DNA from 2 places in the Neobacillus sp. NPDC097160 genome. Region 2 is predicted to be linked to the other one. Evidence: predicted binding sites of a transcription regulator. Region 2 holds the regulator's gene; the other holds the start of a gene.

Region 1 (5,949 bases), on a different contig from region 2:
TATACTTCTTCATCGGTTCGGCATCAGTTTCATTGCGGTTTTCCACAAACAGCTTTGTCAATAAATCGATATTGGATGTCATCATGATCCATCCTCTCCACAAAAGTCTTATGTACTAGTTCTACTTTATTCCAGTTTCTCCTTTAATTAAATGGCATAAACAAATCCACTGGCGCCACACTAATGTTAGCAGAAAAGGAGGGAAGCGAGATGACCAAGAAGTTCAATAAGGGCAGCCGTAACCAGAATTCCCCGCGGGCCGGGCATGCTGAAGCTGAATTTGCCACAGAGTTTGTCAGCGGCGATAACAGCAAAGGAAACCAAAATAATCACACGCAGAAAGAGAAGAAATAGAAGCAGGGTGCCGATATCATAATCGGCACCCAACTTTTTTAGCCCTTAGCATTCGCCAATTCTTTTATTTCCGCCGCAATCCGTCCTTGAATCCTTTCCACCACGGAAAAATCCATTGCGGCCACATAAATTGCTTCGAGCTCATCATGGAGCGCTTTTGCTTTTGCAAGATAACTTGTTGCTTCAGTCATTTTGTTTTTATATTTCGCGGCAATTTTACTGATTATATCGGCAAAAAGATCGTCCGTCCCCGGCTCAATCAGGATCTCATACATATCAATAATCTCATCGCCATCACGGCTTGGAAAATATTCATGTGGTGCCGTACTGTCAAAAATCGCAATTCCGAGCTCTCGTAAAATCAACATATCGAGGCTGTGCGGATCAAAACCGCAATGATAAATTTCAACGTCGACGCCGCGCTGTTCAGCAGCCGCTGCCAATTTCTTCAGCATTGTCGATTTTCCGGAACCAGGGCGGCCTTTAACGAAATAGCGCTTCGGAATCTCCTCGGTCAAATTCGGAACGAAATCAACTGCCCCCATCGGTGTCGCCGCCCCTAAGAAGCGATGCCGCACATCCGAATCCTTATTCAATTTCATTTTTCCAAAAAAGGTTTCAATTAACTTGTTCGTCAGTTTGTCTGCCTTTTTAAAATCCATACTGTTAATATAAATTTTTTCCCAATCATCGTGGATCTCCAACGCTTCCTTAAACGTTGCATACGCCTTTTGGAAGGAAGCATTAATCTCGTTAGTCAGCTTTTGAATCACATTTTTCTGAACACTAAGGGCACGGGCATTCCAGGCTTCACCAAGGTTAATATATTCCTCCACCGCCCCGGGTGCCTTCGGCTCAATTACATGTGGCGCCGTTCCGTCGACAATCCCCACCTTCAACGCCGGAATCAGCACACCATCAATGGAACTATTATCAGATGAGCAATGGAGAAACTCGACATTATATCCTTGTTCGATCCACTCATTGCCTATTTTCTTCATCAGTGATGATTTCCCCGTTCCAGGGCCGCCCTTTAGAATAAATAACCGGTCTAATCCTTGAAGATTGGATTCATAAAGACTATGAAAGCCTCTCGCAGTATTTCCGCCGGCAAAATAATTTTTAATTTTCCCTGCCACTCATCAACACTCCCTTATACGTGACAATCGCAAAGTTCATTTCAACCTATACTATGCTTAAGCCGTTTATAGGTGAGTGCCTAGGAAAATTTTCTATTTCACCACATCAATGATTTCCGCTTTAGTTAGATCCTTTAAACTCTCCGGTGAGAGGACAATTTGCACGCCAATTTTCCCGGCGCTCACAACAATGGATTCATTTTGCAGGCAGCTTTCATCAATGAAAGTCTTATAGTCCTTTTTCATCCCAATCGGCGAGCAGCCGCCGCGAATGTAACCGGTCCATTTCTGAATATCCTTCACTGGAAGCATTTCCACATTCTTTTCACCCGCCGCCTTGGCCGCCTTTTTTAAATCCAACTCTTCGGAAACAGGTATTACGAAGACATAGACCGCTTTGCTATGCCCTTGGGCGACTAAAGTTTTATAGACTTCCTTTTGGTCACGGCCAATTTTCTCCGCCACCGAAATTCCATCAATTTTTCCATCTTTATTGTCATATGTATGCATGTCGTAGCTGACCTTTTTTGCATCCAGAATCCGCATTGCATTTGTTTTCGCTTGTGCCATTTGCCAAACCCTCCATCACAGAACATTCACCTTGCATTGTCATAATCATAACAGATGTTCCAAAATTTACACAAAATCACCCAAAATTTGTCACCCGTTTGTCACTCTCTTACTCCATGATTATAGTAAACTTAAATTATCTTAAAATATTTATCTATCATAAAGCAGTACTTGCATAAAAACTATTTACATATGTGAAATATATCACAAAATTAAACTCTTTCTTTTACTAATCCAATCCTGAGGTGATTTTTTATGAAATATGATCTGGTTTTGCTGCATGCACCTAGTGTGTATGACTTTAGAAAAAATTCCTTGCTCGCCGGCCCGATCAGCGATGTTGTCCCGTCATCGCCCGTGTTTGAAATGTATCCAATCGGACTGACAAGTATCGCTGACTACTTGGAGCGGTATGGGCTGAGGGTAAAAATAATCAACATTGCTAACCGCATGCTGATGAGCGAAACATTTGATGTGGAAAAAAAATTAAAGAACATCCAAACAAAAGCATTCGGGATTGACCTCCATTGGCTGCCGCATGCACACGGCAGTATTGAGCTTGCAAAAATAGTAAAAAACCTCCATCCGGAAACACCGATGATCTTCGGAGGCCTTTCCGCAACCTATTATCATAAAGAGTTAATTGAATACCCGTTTATTGATTTCGTGATGCGCGGCGACTCCACAGAAAAACTAATGCTCCTTTTAATGAATAAAATTGAAGCAGGTAATAGCCATTATGCCGATATTCCAAATCTAACCTGGAAGAAGGACGGGGAATACGGCTTCAATCCGCTTACGTATGTACCAAAGGATTTGGATGATGTCGATGTACCGGGGTATCGCTATACAATCCGCTCGGTGTTTAAATATCGCAACTTCTTTGACCCGCTGCCATACAACGGCTGGCTGCAATACCCGAACACAGCCCTTTTAACCGCAAGAGGATGTACGCAAAACTGCCTGATCTGCGGAGGTTCAAGGGAGGCCTATGACCAAAACTGCAACCGCAATTCGCTGGCATTACGATCACCCAGGAAGCTGATCGAGGACATTCAATTTATTTCACGCTTCAGCCGGGCACCGATTTTCATTCTTCATGACCTACGGCAGGGCGGCCGAGAGTATGTCAATGAATTTTTTAGCCGGCTTAAAAAACTGCATCTAAAAAATGAAATTGTGTTTGAGTTATTCCAATATGCGGACGAGGAATTTTTTAATCAAATGAATGACAGCGTGCCAAAATATAGCATTGAGATTACCCTCGAAACCCATGATGAAAAAATCAGACGCTATAACGGAAAGTTTAACTGCACAAACCAAAAGGTGATTGATACGCTTAATTTCGCGTTAAAAAATGGCTGTAAAAAGATTGACCTGTTCTTCATGGTCGGGATACCGGGGCAGACGTATCAAAGCGCCATTGAAAATATTGATTTTTGTGAAACGATTCATCTTGCCTGCAACAAGGATCCAAGGGTCTTTTACTTTGTCGCACCGCTGGCACCATTCCTTGATCCGGCCAGCCCGGCATTTGAACATCCGGAAATCCATGGCTATAAAAAATACTGCCATACCCTTGAGGACCACCGCAAGGCGATTACCCAGCCTTCTTGGAAGCATATGCTAAGCTATGAAACAAAAGATATGACGCGGGATGATATTGTCAATTCCACTTATGAAGCGGCAGAAAAACTAAATGACTTTAAACTAAAATACAATCTTATTGATCTAGAAGGCTATCAAGAAATCAAAGCGAAAATTGAGAAGTCAATGGCCTATATCGAAAAGATTGATCATGTCCTTGCATTACCTGTGGGTAAGCAAGCTGTGGAACTGGCAAAAATTCAAAAGGAAATTGATGAATTAAATAAATATAGTATCTGTGGGAAGAACGAGTTAAAGTGGGAAGTCCAAAAGAATTACGCCAATTTCTTTTCCCTTGCCCTAGTCGGCATCGAACAGCTTTACGAGGATTACATGATCAAAATCAGGCACCGCTTAAGCCCGCAAAGGCGCCGGCAATTCCAGCTTGACCCTGAACAAAGGAAGATGAAAATATAAAACAATGGGTCTGACCCCTCTGCCTCATTTGATTTTTGAACTACATGAGTTGAGAGGTCAGAACCTTTTAATAAGAAGAGGTGTTGGGCTCCCCCAACACCATTTAATGCCCACCTAGATAGGCAGCTCGTATTTGATCACTTTGACTCAATTCTTCCGCTGTTCCAGCAGCCACGATTTTACCGGTTTCGATGACATAAGCCCGGTCGGCAATCGAAAGTGCCATATTGGCATTTTGCTCGACTAACAGAATGGTTGTCCCCGTTTTATTAATTTCCCCAATAATATTGAAGATCGTTTTCACCAATAATGGTGCAAGGCCCATCGAAGGCTCATCCAGCAGCAATAAGCGCGGCCTGGCCATCAATGCCCGTCCCATCGCCAGCATTTGCTGCTCACCGCCTGAAAGCGTTCCGGACAGCTGCTTACGGCGCTCATAAAGGCGGGGGAACAGTTGATAGATCTTTTCAAAATCTTCACGGATACCCTTTTTATCCTTCCGTAAGTAGGCACCTAACTCAAGATTTTCCTCCACCGACATGTTTGAAAACACTCTGCGGCCTTCGGGAACTTGGGAAATTCCTCTTTTCACAATCGCTTGGGCCACCTTACCGGCAAGGTGCTCATTTTCAAACAGGATTTCACCATTTTTTGGCTTCAGTAAACCGGAGATCGTTTTTAACAGCGTACTTTTTCCGGCACCGTTCGCGCCAATCAAGGTAACAATTTCTCCTTGATTGATTTCAAGGGAAACTCCCTTCAATGCATGAATATTTCCATAGTAGACGTTAATATCATTTATTTTTAACATTTTACGAGACCTCCTCGCCGAGATACGCTTCGATGACTTTCGGGTTATTTCTGATTTGCTCCGGTGTACCTTCGGCAATCAATTGGCCGTGGTCGAGTACATAGATTCTTTCACAAACGCCCATGACGAGCAGCATGTCATGTTCAATAAGGAGAATCGTCAGGTCAAATCGCTCGCGGATCAGGGAAATTAAATTCATCAGCTCTTCCGTTTCCTGGGGATTCATCCCTGCTGCTGGTTCATCGAGCAAAAGTAGCTTTGGACCGGCTGCCAGTGCCCGGGCAATTTCAAGGCGGCGCTGCTGACCGTACGGCAGATTCTTTGCTACCTCATGCATGACCCCCTCAAGCTTGAAGATTTTTAAAAACTCAATGGCCTTTTCCTCCATTTCCTTCTCGCCGGAAAAATGGGAGGGGAGGCGAAAGATGGAGCTAAGGATCGAATGTTTAGCAAGCGAATGATAGGCAACCTTTACATTATCAAGCACCGATAATTCACTAAACAAACGAATGTTTTGAAACGTTCTGCTAATCCCTTTTTTGGTAATTTTATAGGGGGCCTGTCCATTTAATCTTTCGCCATCTAACGAAATACTGCCTTCGGTCGGAATATAAACACCTGTTAATAGATTGAAAAAGGTCGTCTTTCCCGCACCATTTGGGCCAATTAAACCGACAAGTTCACCCTGTTTTAATTCTACATTCACATCCGAAACAGCCTTCAGGCCGCCAAAGCGGATTCCGGCATTTTTAACTTTAAGCAACGGTGTTTTTGCCGTCATGCTGCACTCCTCCTTTAGCAGATTTCCCCATTTTTAAGAAAGAGGTAATTTCTTTCGTTCCCATCAATCCCTGCGGACGGAACAGCATCATCACAATCAGTACAAGGCTGTAAATAACCATCCGAACCTCCGGATAATTGGAGAGGAAGGTTGAGATAATCGTTAAGAGAATTGCCGCAATAATGGAACCTGACATACTCCCCAAGCCGCCAATTACGACTAAAATCAAA
Region 2 (5,949 bases):
TTTACAAACGGAAGCAGTGCCGTTTTTCTTTTAATCGTGATTTTCTCACCGCCGATCTCCTCTGCCGTGCTGTCGCCAAAACGCAAGCCAATATTGATCGTGTCCGCATTTAGGAGACCTTTGATTTCGAATCCGCCACTTAACTCGAATTTCTCATATTCGACATCACCGCCCACGGAAATACTGCCCTTAATATTTGCCACTTCGCCGTAAAGCTGCTCACCCACCTCAAGCGTGCCAAGAATCTTCATTTTTTTCAATGCAGCCTTTCCATCGATGGACAGCGTCCCCATCACCAGCATGTCACCAGACTCCATATCCCCCTTTACTTCCGATTCACCGATCACTTTTACCGATCCTGCTTTCACATCCGCCAATGTCTCACTCGTTCCGTAAACATGAAACGATGTGCATTCGACATTACTTTCAATCGTCCCTTCTCCGCGGATGCTTACCTTATCGTAACTGCCGCCTGGGTAATTGCCCGATCCATTTACCGTCAGATTTTGACCCTTTTTCATTTCTATTTCCCCCTTTTACACTTTTCTGGACTCTTTTACAATGGCCTTTTTATCTACTGTAAGCTCGCCTGTATATTCCACGAGACCAATTTCACATTTAGCCCCGATCGTAATATGATTGCCACGGACAACAGCTGCCTTTGTATTTTCCAATTCAATTTTGTCCCCTTCGATACATTCTGTTTCCAACTGTGTTTGCATAAAAGTCTTGAATAATCCCATTAATGGGGCTTTGTGTGTAACGAGAATCGTTTGCCCGCCTATTTCCTTTGCCTTACACTCTCCGAAAATTTTAATATCCACGTGATCAGCATTTAAAAGCCCGCCAATCCTAAATATGGATTCCGCATTAAACGTTTCGGCTTCACAATCCCCTTCGACCGTAAGCCTGCCTTTAATTTTGATTTCCTCTGCCTTTACCCTTCCACCGATAGTCGCTTTTCCCGCCACCTTGAAATGATCCACATAGAGGTTATTTTCAATTTTCGCTGTTCCATCCACTGTTAACATTTTGCATTCGAGATTCCCTTTAATTTTTCCGTTTCCGTTAACCTTCGCTTTATTCGTCATGACATTCCCGTTGACCATACCCGAACCATGACATTCAAATACTACACACTCTATATCGCTGTTAACTGTTCCTTTTCCATTGATAGTTACATGGTGAAATTCCCCGCCGTTTGCTGACCCAAAGCCGTTAAGATTCAGGTCTCCCCTTTTTTTCGTATCCATGGTCATTCTCCTTTATAATAGTTTCGCTTTCATCTCTTCCATACATTTCACAAGAGAAAGCTGCACAACGATTTTCGTTCCCTGTTCAAACTTTATTTCCTCCGTATTTATGAGTAAAAAGCACGATGAAACCCCCAATTTTCTTGTCAGCACGATTTCCCCGTTTTTCTGTTTGATTAATCCCCTATTATCCTTTACGACTTGAAGCAGCATTTTCCCTTCATCTAGGTTAATTTCCCCGGATTGCAGCAGCTTCTCTAATACATAGACTTCAAGAATTCTTGAAAAATCAAAATGTGATCCGCCCTTTTCATGCTCAAGATATAAGTCCATAACCGCACCCGAAACAATGTTACGTTTTACTAGTTCATCATTAGTGAAATGTAACTCTGTTACATTAGGAGAAAACATATCTGCCAGTTCATCCAAGGAAAGATTCTCTTTCATCGTCTGAATCTTGTCGATCCGTTCTAAGATCTTTTCTTTTGGAAAAAATGTTTCCTGGCCCGTAAACGTTGACTTTCGAACAAACCATTCCTCTGGAATGAGATCCTTTCGTTTCCAGCGATATAGCTGTCCGTACGAAATCCCTGCCATATCCAATAAATCCTTTTTAGAAATTAACTCCTCGCTCATTAGTAAAAACCCCTTTCTGTCTTATAATGTAACATAACACTGTTACGCATGTAAAGACTGAAAATAAAAAAAGGGCTATTCACCACTTTCTGTGAATAACCCACTTCAACTTATTCTTCTATTTCCTCTGTCTCTGTCGGATAATGCTTTAAAAAGTAAATGAGTGATTGCAGTTCTACTGCTAAGTCGATATGATGAACCCGAATGGACGGAGGGACATTTAATCTTGCCGGGGTAAAGTTTAATATCCCTTTCACATCAGCTTTCACAAGTCGGTCGGTAATCATCTGTGCTACGGGAGCCGGAACGGTTAGAATCGCAACTGATATTTGTGCATCCGTCAGCACCTTTTCCAATTCATCCATATTGTAAACCGGTACCTCGCGGATTTTGGTTCCCATTTTTGCCGGATCGACATCGAAAGCACATTCTATTTTTGTGTTATTATTTTTTAAAAAATTATAGTTTAAAAAGGCCGTACCAAGATTACCTACGCCAATTAACGCAACCTTTGTTAATTCATCCTGGTCGAGTGTTTTACGAAAGAAGGTTAGTAAGTAATTGACATTGTACCCATAGCCTTTTTTCCCTAATGCACCGAAATACGAAAAATCGCGGCGAATCGTTGCCGAATCGACCTTAACCGCTTCACTTAATTCCGCAGATGAGACCCTTTGCTTGCCGGAAGTATGCAGGTTTTTTAAAAATCGATAATAGAGGGGCAGCCGTTTGGCTGTCGCCTGTGGTATCTTCATCGTTTCATTACTCATAATCTCCCACACCCCTTTAAATTTTAGTTAACGATCATTTCACTTGTTCAGTTCGCTTAAAGTCACCATTTTTTCCGCCCGTTTTCTCAACTAAATAGGTCGGTCCAATGACCATGCCTTTATCGACTGCTTTACACATATCATAGACGGTTAAAGCACAAGCTGAAGCGGCTGTTAACGCTTCCATTTCCACACCCGTGTTCCCTTTTGTTTTAACCGCTGCAGCAATTTGTAATTGATAATTTTCTTGCTGACCCTTTTCCCATGAAAAGGAGATATTTACCCCTGTTAAGGGAATTGGATGACACATCGGAATGAGATCCCAAGTCTTTTTAGCCGCCATGACTGCCGCAACCTGAGCTACTGCTAAAACATCACCTTTTTTCATGTCATGATTGGTTATTTTTTCAAAAATTTCTTTACTAACCGTTATGCTGGAATGAGCCAGAGCGGTACGTGCCGTTTCCAGTTTGTCGCTGACATCGACCATCTTTGCTCTGCCTTCTTTATTAAAATGAGTAAATTCTACCATAAAAAATATCCTCCTATCCAAAAATAATACACTATTTTTCCTTTTATGTGTGTGAAACTTTGAACTTTTTTATCTGAGTAAAGACATCGCCTGATACTGAAAGACTAGCGCTTTATTGCCGACATTCCCTTTATACGGTACACTACTAGTATGTACAGAGGTGAATAAAGATGATTTTGTTGCAGGTTAATCAACTACAAAAATATTATGGCGCTGACCTTATTTTATCGAATATAAAGCTAGAATTACAAACGCGGGACCGAGTTGCCCTCGTCGGTCGAAACGGCGCTGGAAAATCGACATTATTGAAGATTATTGCCGGCCACTTGTCACATGATGGCGGTGAGATTATCAAGCCAAAAGAAGTGACGATCGGCTATTTAGCGCAAAATACCGGCCTTGAATCTAATTTGTCCATTTGGGAAGAAATGTTGACTGTCTTCGAACCGCTTCGCACGATGGAAAAATCACTGCGCAATCTGGAAGTGCAAATGGCCGATCCTAATGTGTTCGAAAACACGGTGAAATACGAGAGAATTATAAAAGAATATGATCAGCTCCAAGTGCAATTTAAGGAACAGGGAGGCTATCAATACGAAGCAGATATGCGCTCCGTCCTGCATGGGTTAAATTTTCTCGAAAGTTCCCTAATGATTTCTAGTTTAAGCGGCGGACAGAAAACCCGGCTAGCCCTTGGCAAGCTGCTGTTAACGAGACCCGATATCTTAATTCTGGACGAGCCCACAAACCATCTGGATATTGATACCCTATCATGGCTCGAGCAATACTTGCAGGGCTATGATGGCGCGATTTTAATTGTTTCCCATGACCGCTATTTTTTAGATAAGGTTGTTACACAGGTCTATGAGGTATCACGAAAGCAAATCGCGCGGTTTACGGGTAATTATAGTTCTTACCTTGAACAAAAAGCCGCTAATTATGAGCGCGACATAAAACTTTATGAAAAGCAGCAGCAAGAAGTCGATAACCTAAAGGACTTTATCCAACGGAATTTAGCGCGGGCCTCGACGACAAAACGAGCACAAAGCCGCCGGAAAAAGCTTGAAAAAATGGAGATTATGGACCGTCCGCTTGGTGACGAAAAGTCTGCGACGTTCTCGTTTGAAATTGAAAAACAAAGCGGGAATGACGTTCTAACGGTAGACTCACTAGAAGTTGGTTATGATGGTGACAAGGTTTCTGAGGATATCACCTTTCGCGCCTATAAAGGGGAAAGTATTGCCCTTGTTGGTCCCAATGGAATCGGTAAATCGACACTGTTAAAAACGATTATTAAAAAACTGCCAGCACTTGCCGGTTCGATTTTTTACGGAACAAATCTCGCAATTGGTTATTATGACCAGGAGCAGGCAGAATTAACCTCCAATAAACGCGTCTTGAATGAACTTTGGGACGATTATCCGTTAAAAAGTGAAAAAGAAATTCGGACGGTTTTAGGGAACTTCCTTTTTTCCGGTGATGATGTTTTAAAAATCGTTTCTACTTTAAGCGGTGGTGAAAAAGCACGGCTGGCTCTGGCTAAGCTGATGCTGGAGAAAGCGAATGTATTAATTTTGGACGAGCCAACCAACCACCTTGATTTGGATAGCAAGGAAGTTCTAGAGAATGCCCTGATTGATTACCCCGGGACGATTTTATTCGTCTCGCATGACAGATATTTCATTAACCGGATCGCCACAAAGGTTTTGGAGCTTAGCCGTCATGGCAGTGTAGAGTATCTAGGTGATTATGACTATTATCTAGAAAAGAAATTGGAGCAGAAAGAACTAGCGGCACTAGCCCTCGCTGCATCTACAAAAACGGCTGCTGAAAAGGAAGTTCTAGACAAAAATAGTTATCAACAGGATAAAGAAAGCAAAAAGCTTGAGCGGCAGCGTAAAAGAAAGTTAGAAGAGATGGAATTACGAATTGAAGAGCTCGAGGAACAAATTCAAGCGTACGAGCAGCAATTATGCGCACCAGAAATTTTCCAGGACCATGAAAAAGTATTAGAAATCAACATAAAAAGTGAAAAAGCTAAGACAGAGCTTGAGCAGTTGATGGAAGAATGGGCTGAACTTGCGGAGTAATGAATGAAACCGGGCTTTAGTGGCTCGGTTTTTTTTGCATTTTATAGATATCCACAAAATCTCATGCGTTATCGACAAATATCTGATATATATCGACAAAATAGATAAACATATCAACAAATTTCTACAGGATTTCTACAAAATTTTTAGAAATATCCACTTTTCCACAACATTATTCACATTTAAAAGGTTTTATTTCTAGGCAGTTTTTATGCTTTTCCACATTATCCACATTTACCACTGTTTTTATCCACATTATCAACAGTATACACAGGGTTATCCACAATTTGTTGATTATTTCTGTATTTTTCAAAAAATTTATCCACAAAAAAACCCTTCTTATTCAGAAGAGTTAATTGTTATAAAGTTCGATATCCAATCCTGGAATGGCATTTAATGAAAGGTCAGCCCTAATTCCTTTTTCAAACATGACACTTCCGGCAGCCGCAATCATCGCCGCATTGTCTGTGCATAACGATAATGGGGGGATCACTAATTCAATCTGGGAATTTGCCGAAAAGGCCTTTTCAAGAGCCATTCTTAGTCCCTTATTTGCAGCAACCCCGCCAGCAACTAGAACCTGTCCGACGCCATATTCGGCTGCGGCACGCTCCGTCTTTTTCACAAGTACTTCAATCACACTTGCTTGAAAGCTGGCTGCCAGGTCT

The links. The regulator Rex, encoded in region 2, represses fermentation and respiration genes when NADH is low (regulators of the CRP and FNR family bind a similar motif). The targets are predictions, from matches to a motif close to TTGTGAAATATTTCACAA.
Region 1: ACIQXV_RS07215 (TIGR04190 family B12-binding domain/radical SAM domain protein) is a predicted target of Rex. The motif match lies at 2,256-2,273, and genes of this name have one in related genera.

What each region holds. Positions count from the first base shown of each region.
Region 1 is NZ_JBIWDU010000004.1:116,968-122,916, reverse strand. Features, by position in the region: gene ACIQXV_RS07235 (DNA alkylation repair protein) at 1-85, opposite strand, end outside; gene ACIQXV_RS07230 (hypothetical protein) at 211-354, shown strand; gene ACIQXV_RS07225 (PRK06851 family protein) at 393-1,493, opposite strand; gene ybaK (Cys-tRNA(Pro) deacylase) at 1,587-2,063, opposite strand; gene ACIQXV_RS07215 (TIGR04190 family B12-binding domain/radical SAM domain protein) at 2,319-4,127, shown strand; gene ACIQXV_RS07210 (ABC transporter ATP-binding protein) at 4,231-4,938, opposite strand; gene ACIQXV_RS07205 (ABC transporter ATP-binding protein) at 4,940-5,719, opposite strand; gene ACIQXV_RS07200 (branched-chain amino acid ABC transporter permease) at 5,694-5,949, opposite strand, start outside.
Region 2 is NZ_JBIWDU010000022.1:86,272-92,220, forward strand. Features, by position in the region: gene ACIQXV_RS25470 (cytoplasmic protein) at 1-521, opposite strand, end outside; gene ACIQXV_RS25475 (polymer-forming cytoskeletal protein) at 537-1,253, opposite strand; gene ACIQXV_RS25480 (YhbD family protein) at 1,266-1,889, opposite strand; gene ACIQXV_RS25485 (redox-sensing transcriptional repressor Rex) at 2,000-2,659, opposite strand; gene moaC (cyclic pyranopterin monophosphate synthase MoaC) at 2,694-3,191, opposite strand; gene ACIQXV_RS25495 (ABC-F family ATP-binding cassette domain-containing protein) at 3,362-5,281, shown strand; gene tsaD (tRNA (adenosine(37)-N6)-threonylcarbamoyltransferase complex transferase subunit TsaD) at 5,634-5,949, opposite strand, start outside.